3 regions of the Serratia sp. TSA_105.2 genome follow, and region 2 is predicted to be linked to each of the others. Evidence: predicted binding sites of a transcription regulator. Region 2 holds the regulator's gene; each other region holds the start of a gene.

Region 1 (3,973 bases), 870 kb from region 2:
AACAGATCAACGCAGTGATCCTCGACTGGGCCGGCACCACGGTGGACTTCGGTTCCTTTGCGCCGACGCAGATTTTTGTCGAGGCGTTCAAGCAAACCTTCGATATCGACATCAGCCTGGCGGAGGCGCGCATTCCGATGGGGCTGGGTAAATGGCAGCACATCGAGGCGCTGGGCAAGCTGCCGGCGGTCGACGCGCGCTGGCGGCAGAAGCTGGGTCGTTCGATGAGCCATCAGGACATCGACGCGCTGTATCAGGCGTTTATGCCGCTGCAAATAGCCAAAGTGATCGACTTCGCCGATCCCATCGAGGGCGTGCCGCAGGTGATTGCCGGGCTGCGCGAGCAGGGTATTAAAATCGGCTCCTGCTCCGGTTATCCGCGTGCGGTGATGGAGGTGCTGGTGCCTGCCGCCGCGCAGCGCGGCTACGCGCCAGATTACTGGGTCGCCACTGACGATCTCGCAGCCGGTGGCCGGCCGGGGCCGTGGATGGCGTTGCAGAACGCGATCGCGCTGGGCATCGATGCGGTGGCGCACTGCGTGAAGGTGGACGACGCGGTGCCGGGCATTCATGAAGGGCTGAACGCCGGGATGTGGAGCGTTGGATTGGCGCTGTCCGGCAACGAGTTTGGCGCGACCTGGCAGGAGTACCGCCAAATGGCGGAAAGTGAGATAGCGCAGCGCCGTACGGCGGCCGCCGATAAGCTGTACGCGGCGGGCGCGCACTATGTGATAGACACGCTGGCGCACTTGCCGGGCGTGATTGCCGACATCAACCGGCGGCTGGCGAACGGCGAGCGGCCGTAACGACCAAGCGGGGGCATAAAAAAACCGGGGATAATCCCCGGTTTTTTCGTTTTGAGACGGCGTTAACGGTGAGCCAACTCGACTTCGTCTTCGCTGTCCATCACGGCTTTGTCGGTTTGCTTCATCAACTGGCTGGTGATGGTGCCTGCCGCCATGGAGCCGTTGACGTTCAGCGCGGTACGGCCCATGTCGATCAGCGGTTCGACCGAGATCAGCAGCGCGACCAGCGTCACCGGCAGGCCCATCGCCGGCAGCACGATCAGCGCGGCGAAGGTGGCGCCGCCGCCCACGCCCGCCACGCCGGCGGAGCTGATGGTGACGATGCCGACCAGAGTGGCGATCCACACCGGATCCAGCGGGTTGATGCCGACGGTCGGCGCAACCATTACTGCCAGCATCGCCGGGTAGAGGCCCGCACAGCCGTTCTGGCCGATGGTGGCGCCGAACGACGCCGAGAAGCTGGCGATGGATTCCGGCACGCCCAGGCGGCGGGTCTGCGCTTCCACGTTCAATGGAATGCTGGCGGCGCTCGAGCGGCTGGTGAAGGCGAAGGTGATCACCGGCCACACCTTGCGGAAGAACTTCATCGGGTTAACGCCGGTGAAGGCCAGCAACACAGCGTGCACCACGAACATGATGGCCAGGCCGATGTACGAGGCCACCACAAAGCTGCCGAGCTTGACGATGTCGTGAATGTTGGAACCGGCGACCACTTTGGTCATCAGCGCCAGCACGCCATACGGCGTCAGCTTCATGACCAGACGCACCAGCTTCATCACCCAGGCCTGCAGGGTGTCGATAGCCACCAGTACGCGCTCGCCTTTCGGCTTGTCGTCTTTCAGCAGCTGCAGCGATGCCACGCCGAGGAAGGTGGCGAAAATCACCACGCTAATGATCGACGTCGGGCTGGCCCCGGTCAGATCGGCGAACGGGTTTTTCGGGATGAACGACAGCACCATCTGCGGCACGGTCAGGTCGGCCAGTTTACCCACGTAGTTGGTCTGGATCGCCGTCAGGCGCGCGCTTTCCTGCGCACCCTGCACCAGGCCTTCGGCGGTCAGGCCGAACAGATTGGTGACCAGCACGCCCACCAGCGCCGAGATCAGCGTGGTGAACAGCAGCGTACCGATAGTCAGGACGCTGATTTTGCCCAGAGAAGAGGCGTTGTGCAGCTTGGCCACCGCGCTCAGGATCGAGGCGAACACCAGCGGCATGACGATCATTTGCAGCAGCTGCACATAGCCGTTGCCGACGATGTTGAACCAACTGATGGATTCTTTCAGTACCGGGTTGTCGGCGCCGTACACCAGCTGCAGGCCCAGGCCGAACACCACGCCGACCACCAGGCCGACCAGCACTTTTTTCGCCAGGCTCCATTGCTTGTGGCGGGTTTGCGCCAACAGCAACAGGAGCGCGACAAACACCAGCACGTTAATCACGAGCGGAAGATTCATCCCCAATGTCTCCAATAATCTTTCTTATAAAAACGACTACGCATCACGTATGTCGCGATGTAAATATCGTAACAGTTTGCCGAGTGGCCTACTTATATCCAAATGGAATTTGATATAGCTTTTTGTGTGTTTTTGTTCGTTTTATATACATGAAGGTGATGGGTTGAGCGGGTTTTTGTGATCAGAGTCTGATATTTCTGATTTGCTCGACATAGGATTGCACCGGCAGGGTGAAATCACCTTGCCAGCAGATGGCAAACGCCACCAGGCACAGACACAGCACGCGCTCGAGCTGATTGCCTTTTTGCGAGTTGAGCAGCGGCAGGCGAAAACGCCAGCGGCATGGCCACAGCAGCGGAACGCCGGCGGGAGTGAGCATATCGGCCAGCAGATGGCTGAAGTAACCGATGATCATGGCGTGCAGCGCGTCGGCCGGGATCGGCCAGCTGCGCGGCACGTCCAGCTGGAACAGCGCCATGCCGCCGGCGATCGCCAGCAGGCTGTGGGTGAAACCGCGGTGGCCGAAGGCGCGGGCGATGGGCAGGGCAATCCAGCGCAGACGCTGACCCAACACCGACTTGGGGTGATCGATGTCCGGCAGCAGCGAGGTCAGCAGCGCGGCGGGTATGATGTGCCACCAGTCGCCGGTAGCCAGCTCTGGCGTCACTTCCGCCTTCTTGGCGAAGATCGCGCAAGCGACAGAGAATATAAGGTGTCCTTCCGCGGTCATGCTGTTGCGATTCCGGCTGGTAAACTGTTAATTTATCCAGTATATGGGAAAATTCCCAGTAGTGGAAGCAGTTACCCTGTAACCAATTGTTTATTTTTCCCGGTTTTACAACGGCTTGTTACGGCAACGCGTAACAAATCATCGATTTTGACGGGTGAGAATAAAAAGCGGGCGATAGGCGGTGCAGAACGGAGAGAAGCGAAGGCGGTTTTCAGTGTGCGGCGGCGGGAGGAAGCGGCGGCCGCGAACAGCGCTGCGTGGCAGTGACAACGCTACGCGGGCCGTCGCTTTCCCTGTCGCCCAGCATAATAACAACAGCATGCCAATTCAATAATAATGAAACACTGTTTCGTTTATTTTGCGGCACGGATCCCTTTTATGCCGTAGAGCCGCAAAGCCAGGGCGCCGGTGGTCGACGCCGCAGGTCAGGCAAAGTGGGCGGGGGTGAGTTGTTCCAGGGTCTCCAGCTGGTGGTCCGCCAGCGCCCAGCGCGGATCGTGGCGGTATTCGGCGGCCGGGATCACGATGGAACGCATGCGCGCGGCCTTGGTGGCGATCATGCCGTTAAAGGAGTCTTCCAGCGTGATGCAGCGCAGCGGATCGCTGCCCAGACGTTCGGCGGCGATCAGATAGACCTCTGGGTGCGGTTTGCTGTACGGCAGGTATTCGGCGGAAACCAGCTGATCGAAGTAACCTTCAAGAGCGAACATCTTCAGCACCTGCTGTTGCATGTGCAGCGGCGAGGCGGAGGCGAGGCCGATGTTCAGCCCCTGCTCGCGGCACAGCTCCAGCGCCTGGCGGACGCCCGGCAGCAGCGGGCGCGTCTCGTGCACCAGCTCGATGGCGCGTTCGATAATCCGCGCCGACACCTCATCGAGCGAAACCCCTTGCCACGGCATTGCCTGGTACCACATCTTCACCACCAGATCGATGCGCAGCCCCAGGGTGTCCGGCAGTTTGTGGCGATCGGACAGATCCAGACC
Region 2 (3,973 bases):
CAGATCGTCATCGGTCAGCTTGCCCCATTTTTCCTTCACTTTGCCTTTAAGCTGCTTCCAGTTACCGTCGGCTTGATCTTTATTCATAGTCTCTCCGTTAACCTGTGGTGAATCAGTGATCCCTGTCGCCGGCCGGGATTAACCAGAAATTTTTCTGGCCGATACGCCCTTCACCTTAAAGAATATCGCTCCCCTTCATTCGCCAGCCACATGATTCATTCTAGTTAAACACGGAAACAAAAAAGCCATATGACAGAATAAAAAACCATTAAAAATGAAATAAACATAAAAAACGCCAACAAACAACGAGCTAAGCCGAGCAGAACCAGGCTGAAAACATGTAAGCAAACATGAACAAAAACATAAGACAAATTAATAATTAACCCAACAAAGCGTCCGGTTTAGCGTGCGGCAAACCAGCTGCCGCGCACCTGATGACGATGCCAAACCCAGCCCAACGCCAGACCGCGCAGCGCCAGAAACACCGCCAGCGCCAGCCAGAGTCCGTGGTTGCCAAGCAGCGGCACGCTGAACAGCGCCAGACCGTATCCCGCCGCGGCCACCGCCATGCTGTTGCGCATCTCGGCGCCGCGTGTGGCGCCGATAAACATGCCGTCCAGTAAATAGCACCACACTCCAACCAGCGGCAGGATAACCTGCCACGGCAAATAGTGGGCGGCCAACGCTCGCAGCTCCGGCAAGGAGGTCAACGCCGCCACGATCTGCTGGCCGGTAACGGCATACGCCAGGGCGAAGGCCAGCGCGACCAGCCCTGCCTGCCTGCAGGCCGCGTGCCACACCTTACGCAGCTGGCTGTCGTCCCGGGCGCCGTAGGCGTGGCCCGAATGGGCCTCCACCGCATAAGCGAAGCCGTCGAGCGCATAGGCGGTGAACGTCAGCAGATTCATCAATACCGCGTTGACCGCCACCACCTCGCTTCCCAGGCGAGCGCCGAAAATGGTCAGCGACGCAAAGCACAGTTGCAGCAGTAATGAACGCAACATGATGTCGCGGTTAAGCGCCAGCAGCCGACGCAGGTCGCCACGCCAGGCCTGACGCAGCATCAGCAGGGTGATACCGCGCAGGCGCATCACCCGCCACGCCAGCCACAGGCCGAGCAGCAGCGTGGCGTATTCGGCGATGGCGGTTGCCGCCGCTGCCCCCCGCACGTTCCAGCCCAGGCCCATCACCAGCCAGATATCCAGCACGATGTTCAGCAGGTTGCCGACGATCAGCAGGATCACCGGCGCACGCACGTACTGCACGCCGAGCAGCCAACCCAACAGCACCAGATTGGCCAGCGCCGCCGGGGCGCTCAGCCAGCGGATTTCAAGAAAACGCCGCGCCTGTTCCAGCACCTCGCCATCGCCACCGACGATCCGCAGCGCCAGTTCGATCAGCGGATAGCGCAGCAGGACGATCGCCACCCCGGCCAGCAGCGCCAGCACCAGCGGTTGCATAAAGGCGCGCGCCAGCGCCTGCGGGTTCTGTGCCCCCAGCGCCTGCGCCGCCAGACCGGTGGTGCTCATGCGCAGGAACAACAGCAGCATGAACAGGAAGCTGGTCGCCACCGCGCCGATCGCGACGCCCCCCAGGTAGATCGGGCTGTCGAGGTGGCCGATCACCGCGGTGTCCACCAACCCGAGCAGCGGTACGGTGATATTGGAGAAAATCATCGGCAGGGCCAGGCGCCACAGGGCTTTATCGGTGTCGCTGGTGAAGGCGGAAATCATGCGCATGATGAGACGTTCCCGTAGCAGTGGCGAAGGGCAAAATCAGAAACAAAAACGCCCCAAAACAGGGGCGATTGATACAAGAGGCGGCACTGAGAGGGCGGCGATTAAATCCAGTCGCCGTTGCGGATCACGCCGACCGCCAGCCCTTCGATAGTGAAATTCTGCTGACGCAGATCGACCACGATCGGTTGGAATTCGTTGTTCTCCGGCAGCAGCTCGACCACGTTGCCGTGTTTTTTCAGGCGCTTGACCGTCACTTCGTCTTCGATGCGCGCCACCACGACCTGGCCGTTGCGCACGTCTTGCGTTTTGTGCACCGCCAGCAGATCGCCGTCCAGAATGCCGATGTCGCGCATCGACATGCCGTTCACCCGCAGCAGGAAATCGGCGCTCGGTTTAAACAGGGAAGGATCCACCTGGTAGTGCCCTTCGATGTGCTGCTGCGCCAGCAGCGGCTCGCCGGCGGCGACGCGGCCAATCAGCGGCAGCCCTTCTTCTTCTTCCATCAACAGACGGATACCGCGCGAGGCACCGGAGACGATTTCGATCACGCCTTTGCGTGCCAGCGCCTTCAGGTGTTCTTCGGCGGCGTTAGGCGAACGGAACCCCAGACGCATCGCGATCTCGGCACGCGTTGGCGGCATGCCCGTTTGCGAAATATGATCGCGAATCAGATCGTAGACCTCTTGCTGTCTGGTAGTTAGTGCTTTCATTCCGCCCCCTGTTTGTTTATACAGTCTTGCTGTGAGTATATACAGGTAAGCGCGGATTGGGAACCGAAGAATAAATAAAAATCAGTCAGTAGGCGCCTTTCATCAGCCAAAATGCTGCCATAAGACCGTGCCCCAAACGAACAGTGCCAGCACGATCGCCAGTGACACCGCCGCCGATCCCATGTCCTTGGCCCGGCCGGACAGCTCGTGATGTTCGCTGCCGATGCGATCCACCACCGCCTCGATCGCGCTGTTCAGGATCTCGACGATCATCACCAGCGCTACCGATCCGATCAATAAAATGCGCGCTATCGCACCCACATCCAGCCAGACAGCCAGTATGATAGCCAGAAGGGTGACCACCAGTTCCTGGCGGAACGCCGCTTCGTGCTGCCAGGCGGCGGAAAGCCCTTTATAGGAATAGCCGGCGGCCTTGATGATGCGGGTCAGTCCGGTTGCTTGGTTTGCCATGTTTTCGTGCCTTTCTCAGAGGTCGGTCATAATAAAAAGAGTCTAGAACAGTCCGCGCTGACGGCTCTCGGTTTTCGAACACCACAGATCTGCTACCCGGTTTCTGGTATGCTTGCGGCGCATTGCTAACAAGAGGCTTCACGTTGTTATGTCAGGTTGGCGTAAAATTTATTATAAAATATTGAATTTACCACTTAAATTGTTGGTAAGAAGTAAGGTCATCCCTTCAGATCCGGTTACCGAGCTAGGGTTGGATCCCTCACGGCCGATTTTGTATGTTTTACCTTACAATTCCAAGGCGGATTTGCTGACGCTGCGCACCCAGTGCCTGGCGCAGGATCTGCCCGATCCGCTCAACTCGCTGGAGATCGACGGCACCGTGCTGCCGAGCTACGTGTTCATTCACGACGGCCCGCGCGTGTTCCGCTACTACACCCCGAAAGAAGAGTCGGTAAAGCTGTTCCACGACTATCTGGATCTGCATCGCAGCAATCCGGATCTCGACATTCAGATGCTGCCGGTTTCGGTCATGTTCGGCCGTTCGCCGGGCCGCGAAGGCCACGGCACGCCGCACCTGCGTCTGTTGAACGGCGTGCAGAAATTCTTCGCCGTACTGTGGCTTGGCCGCGACAGCTTCGTGCGTTTCTCCAACACCGTTTCGCTGCGCCGCATGGCGACCGAACACGGCACGGATAAAACCATCGCGCAGAAACTGGCGCGCGTGGCGCGCATGCACTTCTCGCGTCAGCGCCTGGCCGCGGTAGGCCCGAGCCTGCCGGCCCGTCAGGACCTGTTCAACAAGCTGTTGGCGTCCAAAGCGATCGAAAAAGCGGTCGAGGACGAAGCGCGCAGCAAGAAGATCTCGCACGAGAAAGCCCAACAGAACGCCATCGCGCTGATGGAAGAGATCGCCGCCGATTTCTCCTACGAAACCGTGCGCCTGTCCGACCGCGTGCTGAGCTGGACCTGGAACCGGCTGTATCAGGGCATCAACGTCACCAACGCCGAACGCGTGCGCCAGCTGGCGCAGGACGGCCACGAGATCGTCTACGT
Region 3 (3,973 bases), on a different contig from region 2:
CCAGACCGCGTGGCGCGACAGGCATTCCTGTTTGATATCGTCGGTTTCTGCGAGGAGCAGGTGCTTGTTCATAACGTTCTCGTGACCGTCGGTGACGAGGCGCCGACGGGAGTGAATTCTTATTAGCAGGTGTGGGGATTATACAGGATCCTGATCCCGCTCGTGTAGGGAATGACACCCTGCCGGCGACCCCACCAGGTTATCCACAGTTTTGGTGGATAACGTGTGTGCAAGGGGCGGTGAAACGCTTAGCAGGCGTAAAAAAAAATCGTTCAGAAAATTATTATATTACGCGGGAAAGCGCGATCTGCAGGGGGATTGGGGGTTGCACGCATTCGCGTTTTGTTTATTCTTTACTGTATAAATATACAGTTTAGTTATGATTATGCTGAGCAATTCAAGGTTGTATGCTTTTTCACCAGGCGAACCCCTGACGTTACCGCTGTTTGCCGATCGCGTGGCCTGCGGTTTTCCTTCCCCGGCGCAAGACTATGTCGAGAGCAGGCTGGATATCGGCAAGCTGCTGGTGCGGCCCCCAACGCCACCTACTTCGTGCGCGCCAGCGGCGAGATGGAGCGTGCAGGATGGATCAGGCACTACCGACAGATTAAGAAACTGAGCATCCGAGAAACAGCAGACGCGACAGGCTACAGTACTTCCCAAGTTTGTCGCATTCAGGCCTTCTATAAAGAAGTTGAGACTGATTAAAAAGCAGCCTTAATGTACAATAATTTTCGATATCTAAACTGACCCCATGAACAATCAATGAGTTAGAGGTAAAAGATGATTTCATACAAAAAAACCATACCTACTCTTGTCATATTCGCTTTATCTAATGCTGTGGCATATGCGAATGATTTCGACAAATCAAACGAAGCGATGGCAATTTCAGCAATAGGTTTTTCTGGCTCAAATGCTCGTGTTGCACATGATGTTTGTGGGGCAACCAATGAGAAAATTGATAAATATAAAAAACAAATAAAAGACTCATTAACTAGAACATTAAAGTATGAACAGTCAGGATTCGATATGCATTGGGATAATGGTTGGAAAAATGCTGATTTTTTGGTTAAGTCATTAAGTAATGATGAAGCCTATAAAAAAGAATATTGCCGAGAGGTTTTAGATGGAATTAATAATCCTGAAATGAATTAAGGATTATTCCTTATTCGGGGTTCTACGCCGGAACTCCAGATTTTTCCGTTCGCTAAAATTATCCTCGGTTGAGCAGCTTTATACCGTCAGCTCGCAGTGGACCATCAGGGAAATGTGGCGGTACAGCGTTTGTCGGGTTATCCCAAGCTCCTGGCATAACGTACTGACTTTCGTCTCTGGCCGTCCCATTGATGCCATTGCCAGTCGCAATTTTATTGGCGTCATTTTGTAAGGCCGTCCGCCGTTCCTCCCGTGAGGCAAGGCCTGCCGCTGTTCTTTGCGGCGCTGTACGCAGCAGAGACCGACGGCCGCGCGCGACTGGCTCGACACCCGCTTAGTCCCGCCCTCTGGTCAAATGCAGGCTGACGTGTACAGCCTGCAGGCAGAGGATTTCGTCTGGCAACCGGTATCGCCCGCCGTCGGCGCCGTTCGCAATGACAATCCCTCACTCATCCTGCCCATCGATACGCCAACGGTCTGAGTGCCGCATTATCCACAGTTTTGGTGGGTATCATGTGTGTAAACACACGCGAAGAATGCCAAAAGCTGCAGGAAAAATCACTCAGAAAATTATTATATTACGCGGGAAAGCGCGATCCGCAGGGGGATAGGGGGTTGCACGCGTTCGCATTTTGTTTATGCTTTACTGTATAAATATACAGTTTGGTTATGATTATGCTGAGCAATTCAAGGTTGTATGCTTTTTCACCAGGTGAACCCCTGACGTTACCGCTGTTTGCCGATCGCGTGGCCTGCGGCTTTCCTTCCCCGGCGCAGGACTATGTCGAGAGCAGGCTGGACATCGGCAAGCTGCTGGTGCGGCACCCCAACGCCACCTACTTCGTGCGCGCCAGCGGCGAGTCGATGATCGACGGCAATATCCAGGATGGCGATCTGCTGATCGTCGACAGCGCCCTGACGCCGGAGCACGGCAATATCGTGATCGCCGCGGTGGACGGCGAATTCACCGTCAAAAAGCTGCAGCGCCACCCCGACGTGCGGCTGTTGCCGATGAATCCTGCCTACGCGCCGATCGTGTTCGACGACGAAGCGCAACTGGAGATCTTCGGCGTGGTGACCTTTATCGTCTACGCGGCGCGGTGACTTCGGCCCTTTTTTTCATTTTTTTCTGCCCGATCTTTTCGTTGGCGTGACCTCTCTACTGAGTTTTCAGTTCAATACACTCAGGGGAATCCTTCATGGCCATAAAAAACAAGAACGGCGCAGGGCGTACGTTCACATCAGCCAAACGCATGACCGGGAAACGTGTCGCTATCGGGATAGGATGCGCATTATCGGGCATGCTCACCTCCGCGATGGCGGCGCCCGGTGCGTCGGCACCACCCTCGGCGGCCGAACAGCCCGCTATCCTTTCCTTCGCTATTCCCGCCGGTGATCTGGCGCCCGCCTTGCAGACGGCGGCCGCTAAGGCCGGCGTGATAGTGATTTTCACGCCCGAACAGACGCGTGGAAAAAGCACCGCGGGCCTGCAGGGACATTATCGCCTCACCGACGCGTTCAATACGCTGTTGGCGGGCAGCGGATTGCGCGCTCAGCAAACTGCACAGGGATATCGGTTGGTCGACGCCGGGCCGGTTCAGCCGTTGACGATACCGGAACTGTCGGTGGTCGGCGGTTTGTCCGACAGCGTCGCCGCCGGCCGTTCGGTGCTGGATAAAGAAGACATCGAACGCGTGCAGGCAGACAATATCGCCAGTTTGCTTGATCGCTTGCCCGGCGTAGGGATGGCGGGATCGCCGCGCCCGGGCGGCCAAAGCCTGAATATTTGGGGCATGGGCGACATGGAAGATGTGAAGGTGGTGCTGGACGGGGCGCCGAAGGGATTTGAGAAATATCGGCAGGGTTCGGTATTCATCGAACCCGAACTGCTGAAAAAGGTTGAGGTCGATAAGGGGCCGCACAATCTGTTGAACGGCAATGGCGGCTTTGGCGGAACCATTACGCTGGAGACCAAAGATGCTGGGGATATGCTGCTGCCGGGCGAAGATTTTGGCGGCTTGCTGAAGTACAGCTACCACACCAACGATCGCCAGAGCATTTACAGCGGTGCGTTGTACGGCCGTACGCCGGAAGGATCCGCCGACGGTTTGATCTACATGAGCAAGCGTGACGGCGGCAACCTGAAGCGGCCGGGCGGCACGCGCTTTGCCTATTCCGCCAACGATCAGGCTTCCTACCTGTTAAAAACCAATATTTATCTGAGCGAGGCGCAAACGCTGACGCTGTCGGCGATGCGCTCCGATTCCGATGGCTGGCAGCCTTTCGCCGCCAAGCGGGACGATATCGCCGCGCCCAGCCAGGCGGATATCGATAAATATGGCCGGGAAGAAGCGTGGCGCCGCATTCTGGTGTATCGCGACCAGACGGACACCAATTACTCGGTGAAATGGAATCTGGCGCCGGAAGCGCAGCCGTTGCTGAATCTGACGCTGTCTTACGCCTATTCGAAGACAGAGCAGCATGACAAGCGGCCGGATTCCGCGTCAAAGTTCAGCTATCTCGGTACGCTGGGCAATGAAAGCTGGGTGAACTATACCGATCGGCAGTTTGACGTCAGCAATGAAAGCCGTTTCGCCAGCGGGCCGCTGGAGCACAAGCTGTTGCTCGGCGCGCGTTGGCATAAACATCAGCGCGATACCCTGATGTATTACCCCTCGCAGGTGAAAAACGCCAGTTACAACTACGGCTATTTCCAGCCGTATTACATGCCGGCGGGCGAACAGGAAACCCGCAGCGTTTATCTGCAGGATGCGGTCAGTTTCGGCAGCCTGACCGTGACGCCGGGCGTGCGTTACGA

The links. Region 2 encodes LexA, which represses DNA repair genes until DNA is damaged. Its sites were predicted from a motif close to TNCTGTATGTACATACAGNA; they were not measured.
Region 1: the regulator LexA is predicted to act here: its motif matches at 3,013-3,032, upstream of ACUTSC_RS04205 (metal-dependent hydrolase).
Region 3: the regulator LexA is predicted to act here: its motif matches at 1,800-1,819, upstream of umuD (translesion error-prone DNA polymerase V autoproteolytic subunit).

Annotation. Positions count from the first base shown of each region.
Region 1 is NZ_JBQZFT010000001.1:926,536-930,508, reverse strand. It holds gene phnX (phosphonoacetaldehyde hydrolase) at 1-806, shown strand, start outside; gene ACUTSC_RS04210 (L-cystine transporter) at 869-2,260, opposite strand; gene ACUTSC_RS04205 (metal-dependent hydrolase) at 2,442-2,990, opposite strand; gene hxpB (hexitol phosphatase HxpB) at 3,416-3,973, opposite strand, start outside.
Region 2 is NZ_JBQZFT010000001.1:54,622-58,594, reverse strand. It holds gene ACUTSC_RS00220 (CsbD family protein) at 1-87, opposite strand, end outside; gene dinF (MATE family efflux transporter DinF) at 402-1,739, opposite strand; gene lexA (transcriptional repressor LexA) at 1,841-2,449, opposite strand; gene ACUTSC_RS00205 (diacylglycerol kinase) at 2,552-2,920, opposite strand; gene plsB (glycerol-3-phosphate 1-O-acyltransferase PlsB) at 3,069-3,973, shown strand, end outside.
Region 3 is NZ_JBQZFT010000003.1:470,009-473,981, forward strand. It holds gene fdhD (formate dehydrogenase accessory sulfurtransferase FdhD) at 1-72, opposite strand, end outside; partial or broken gene ACUTSC_RS13325 (DNA polymerase V) at 380-570, shown strand; partial or broken gene ACUTSC_RS13330 (resolvase) at 595-708, shown strand; gene ACUTSC_RS13335 (hypothetical protein) at 784-1,155, shown strand; partial or broken gene ACUTSC_RS13340 (SOS response-associated peptidase family protein) at 1,457-1,636, shown strand; gene umuD (translesion error-prone DNA polymerase V autoproteolytic subunit) at 1,825-2,259, shown strand; gene ACUTSC_RS13350 (TonB-dependent hemoglobin/transferrin/lactoferrin family receptor) at 2,457-3,973, shown strand, end outside.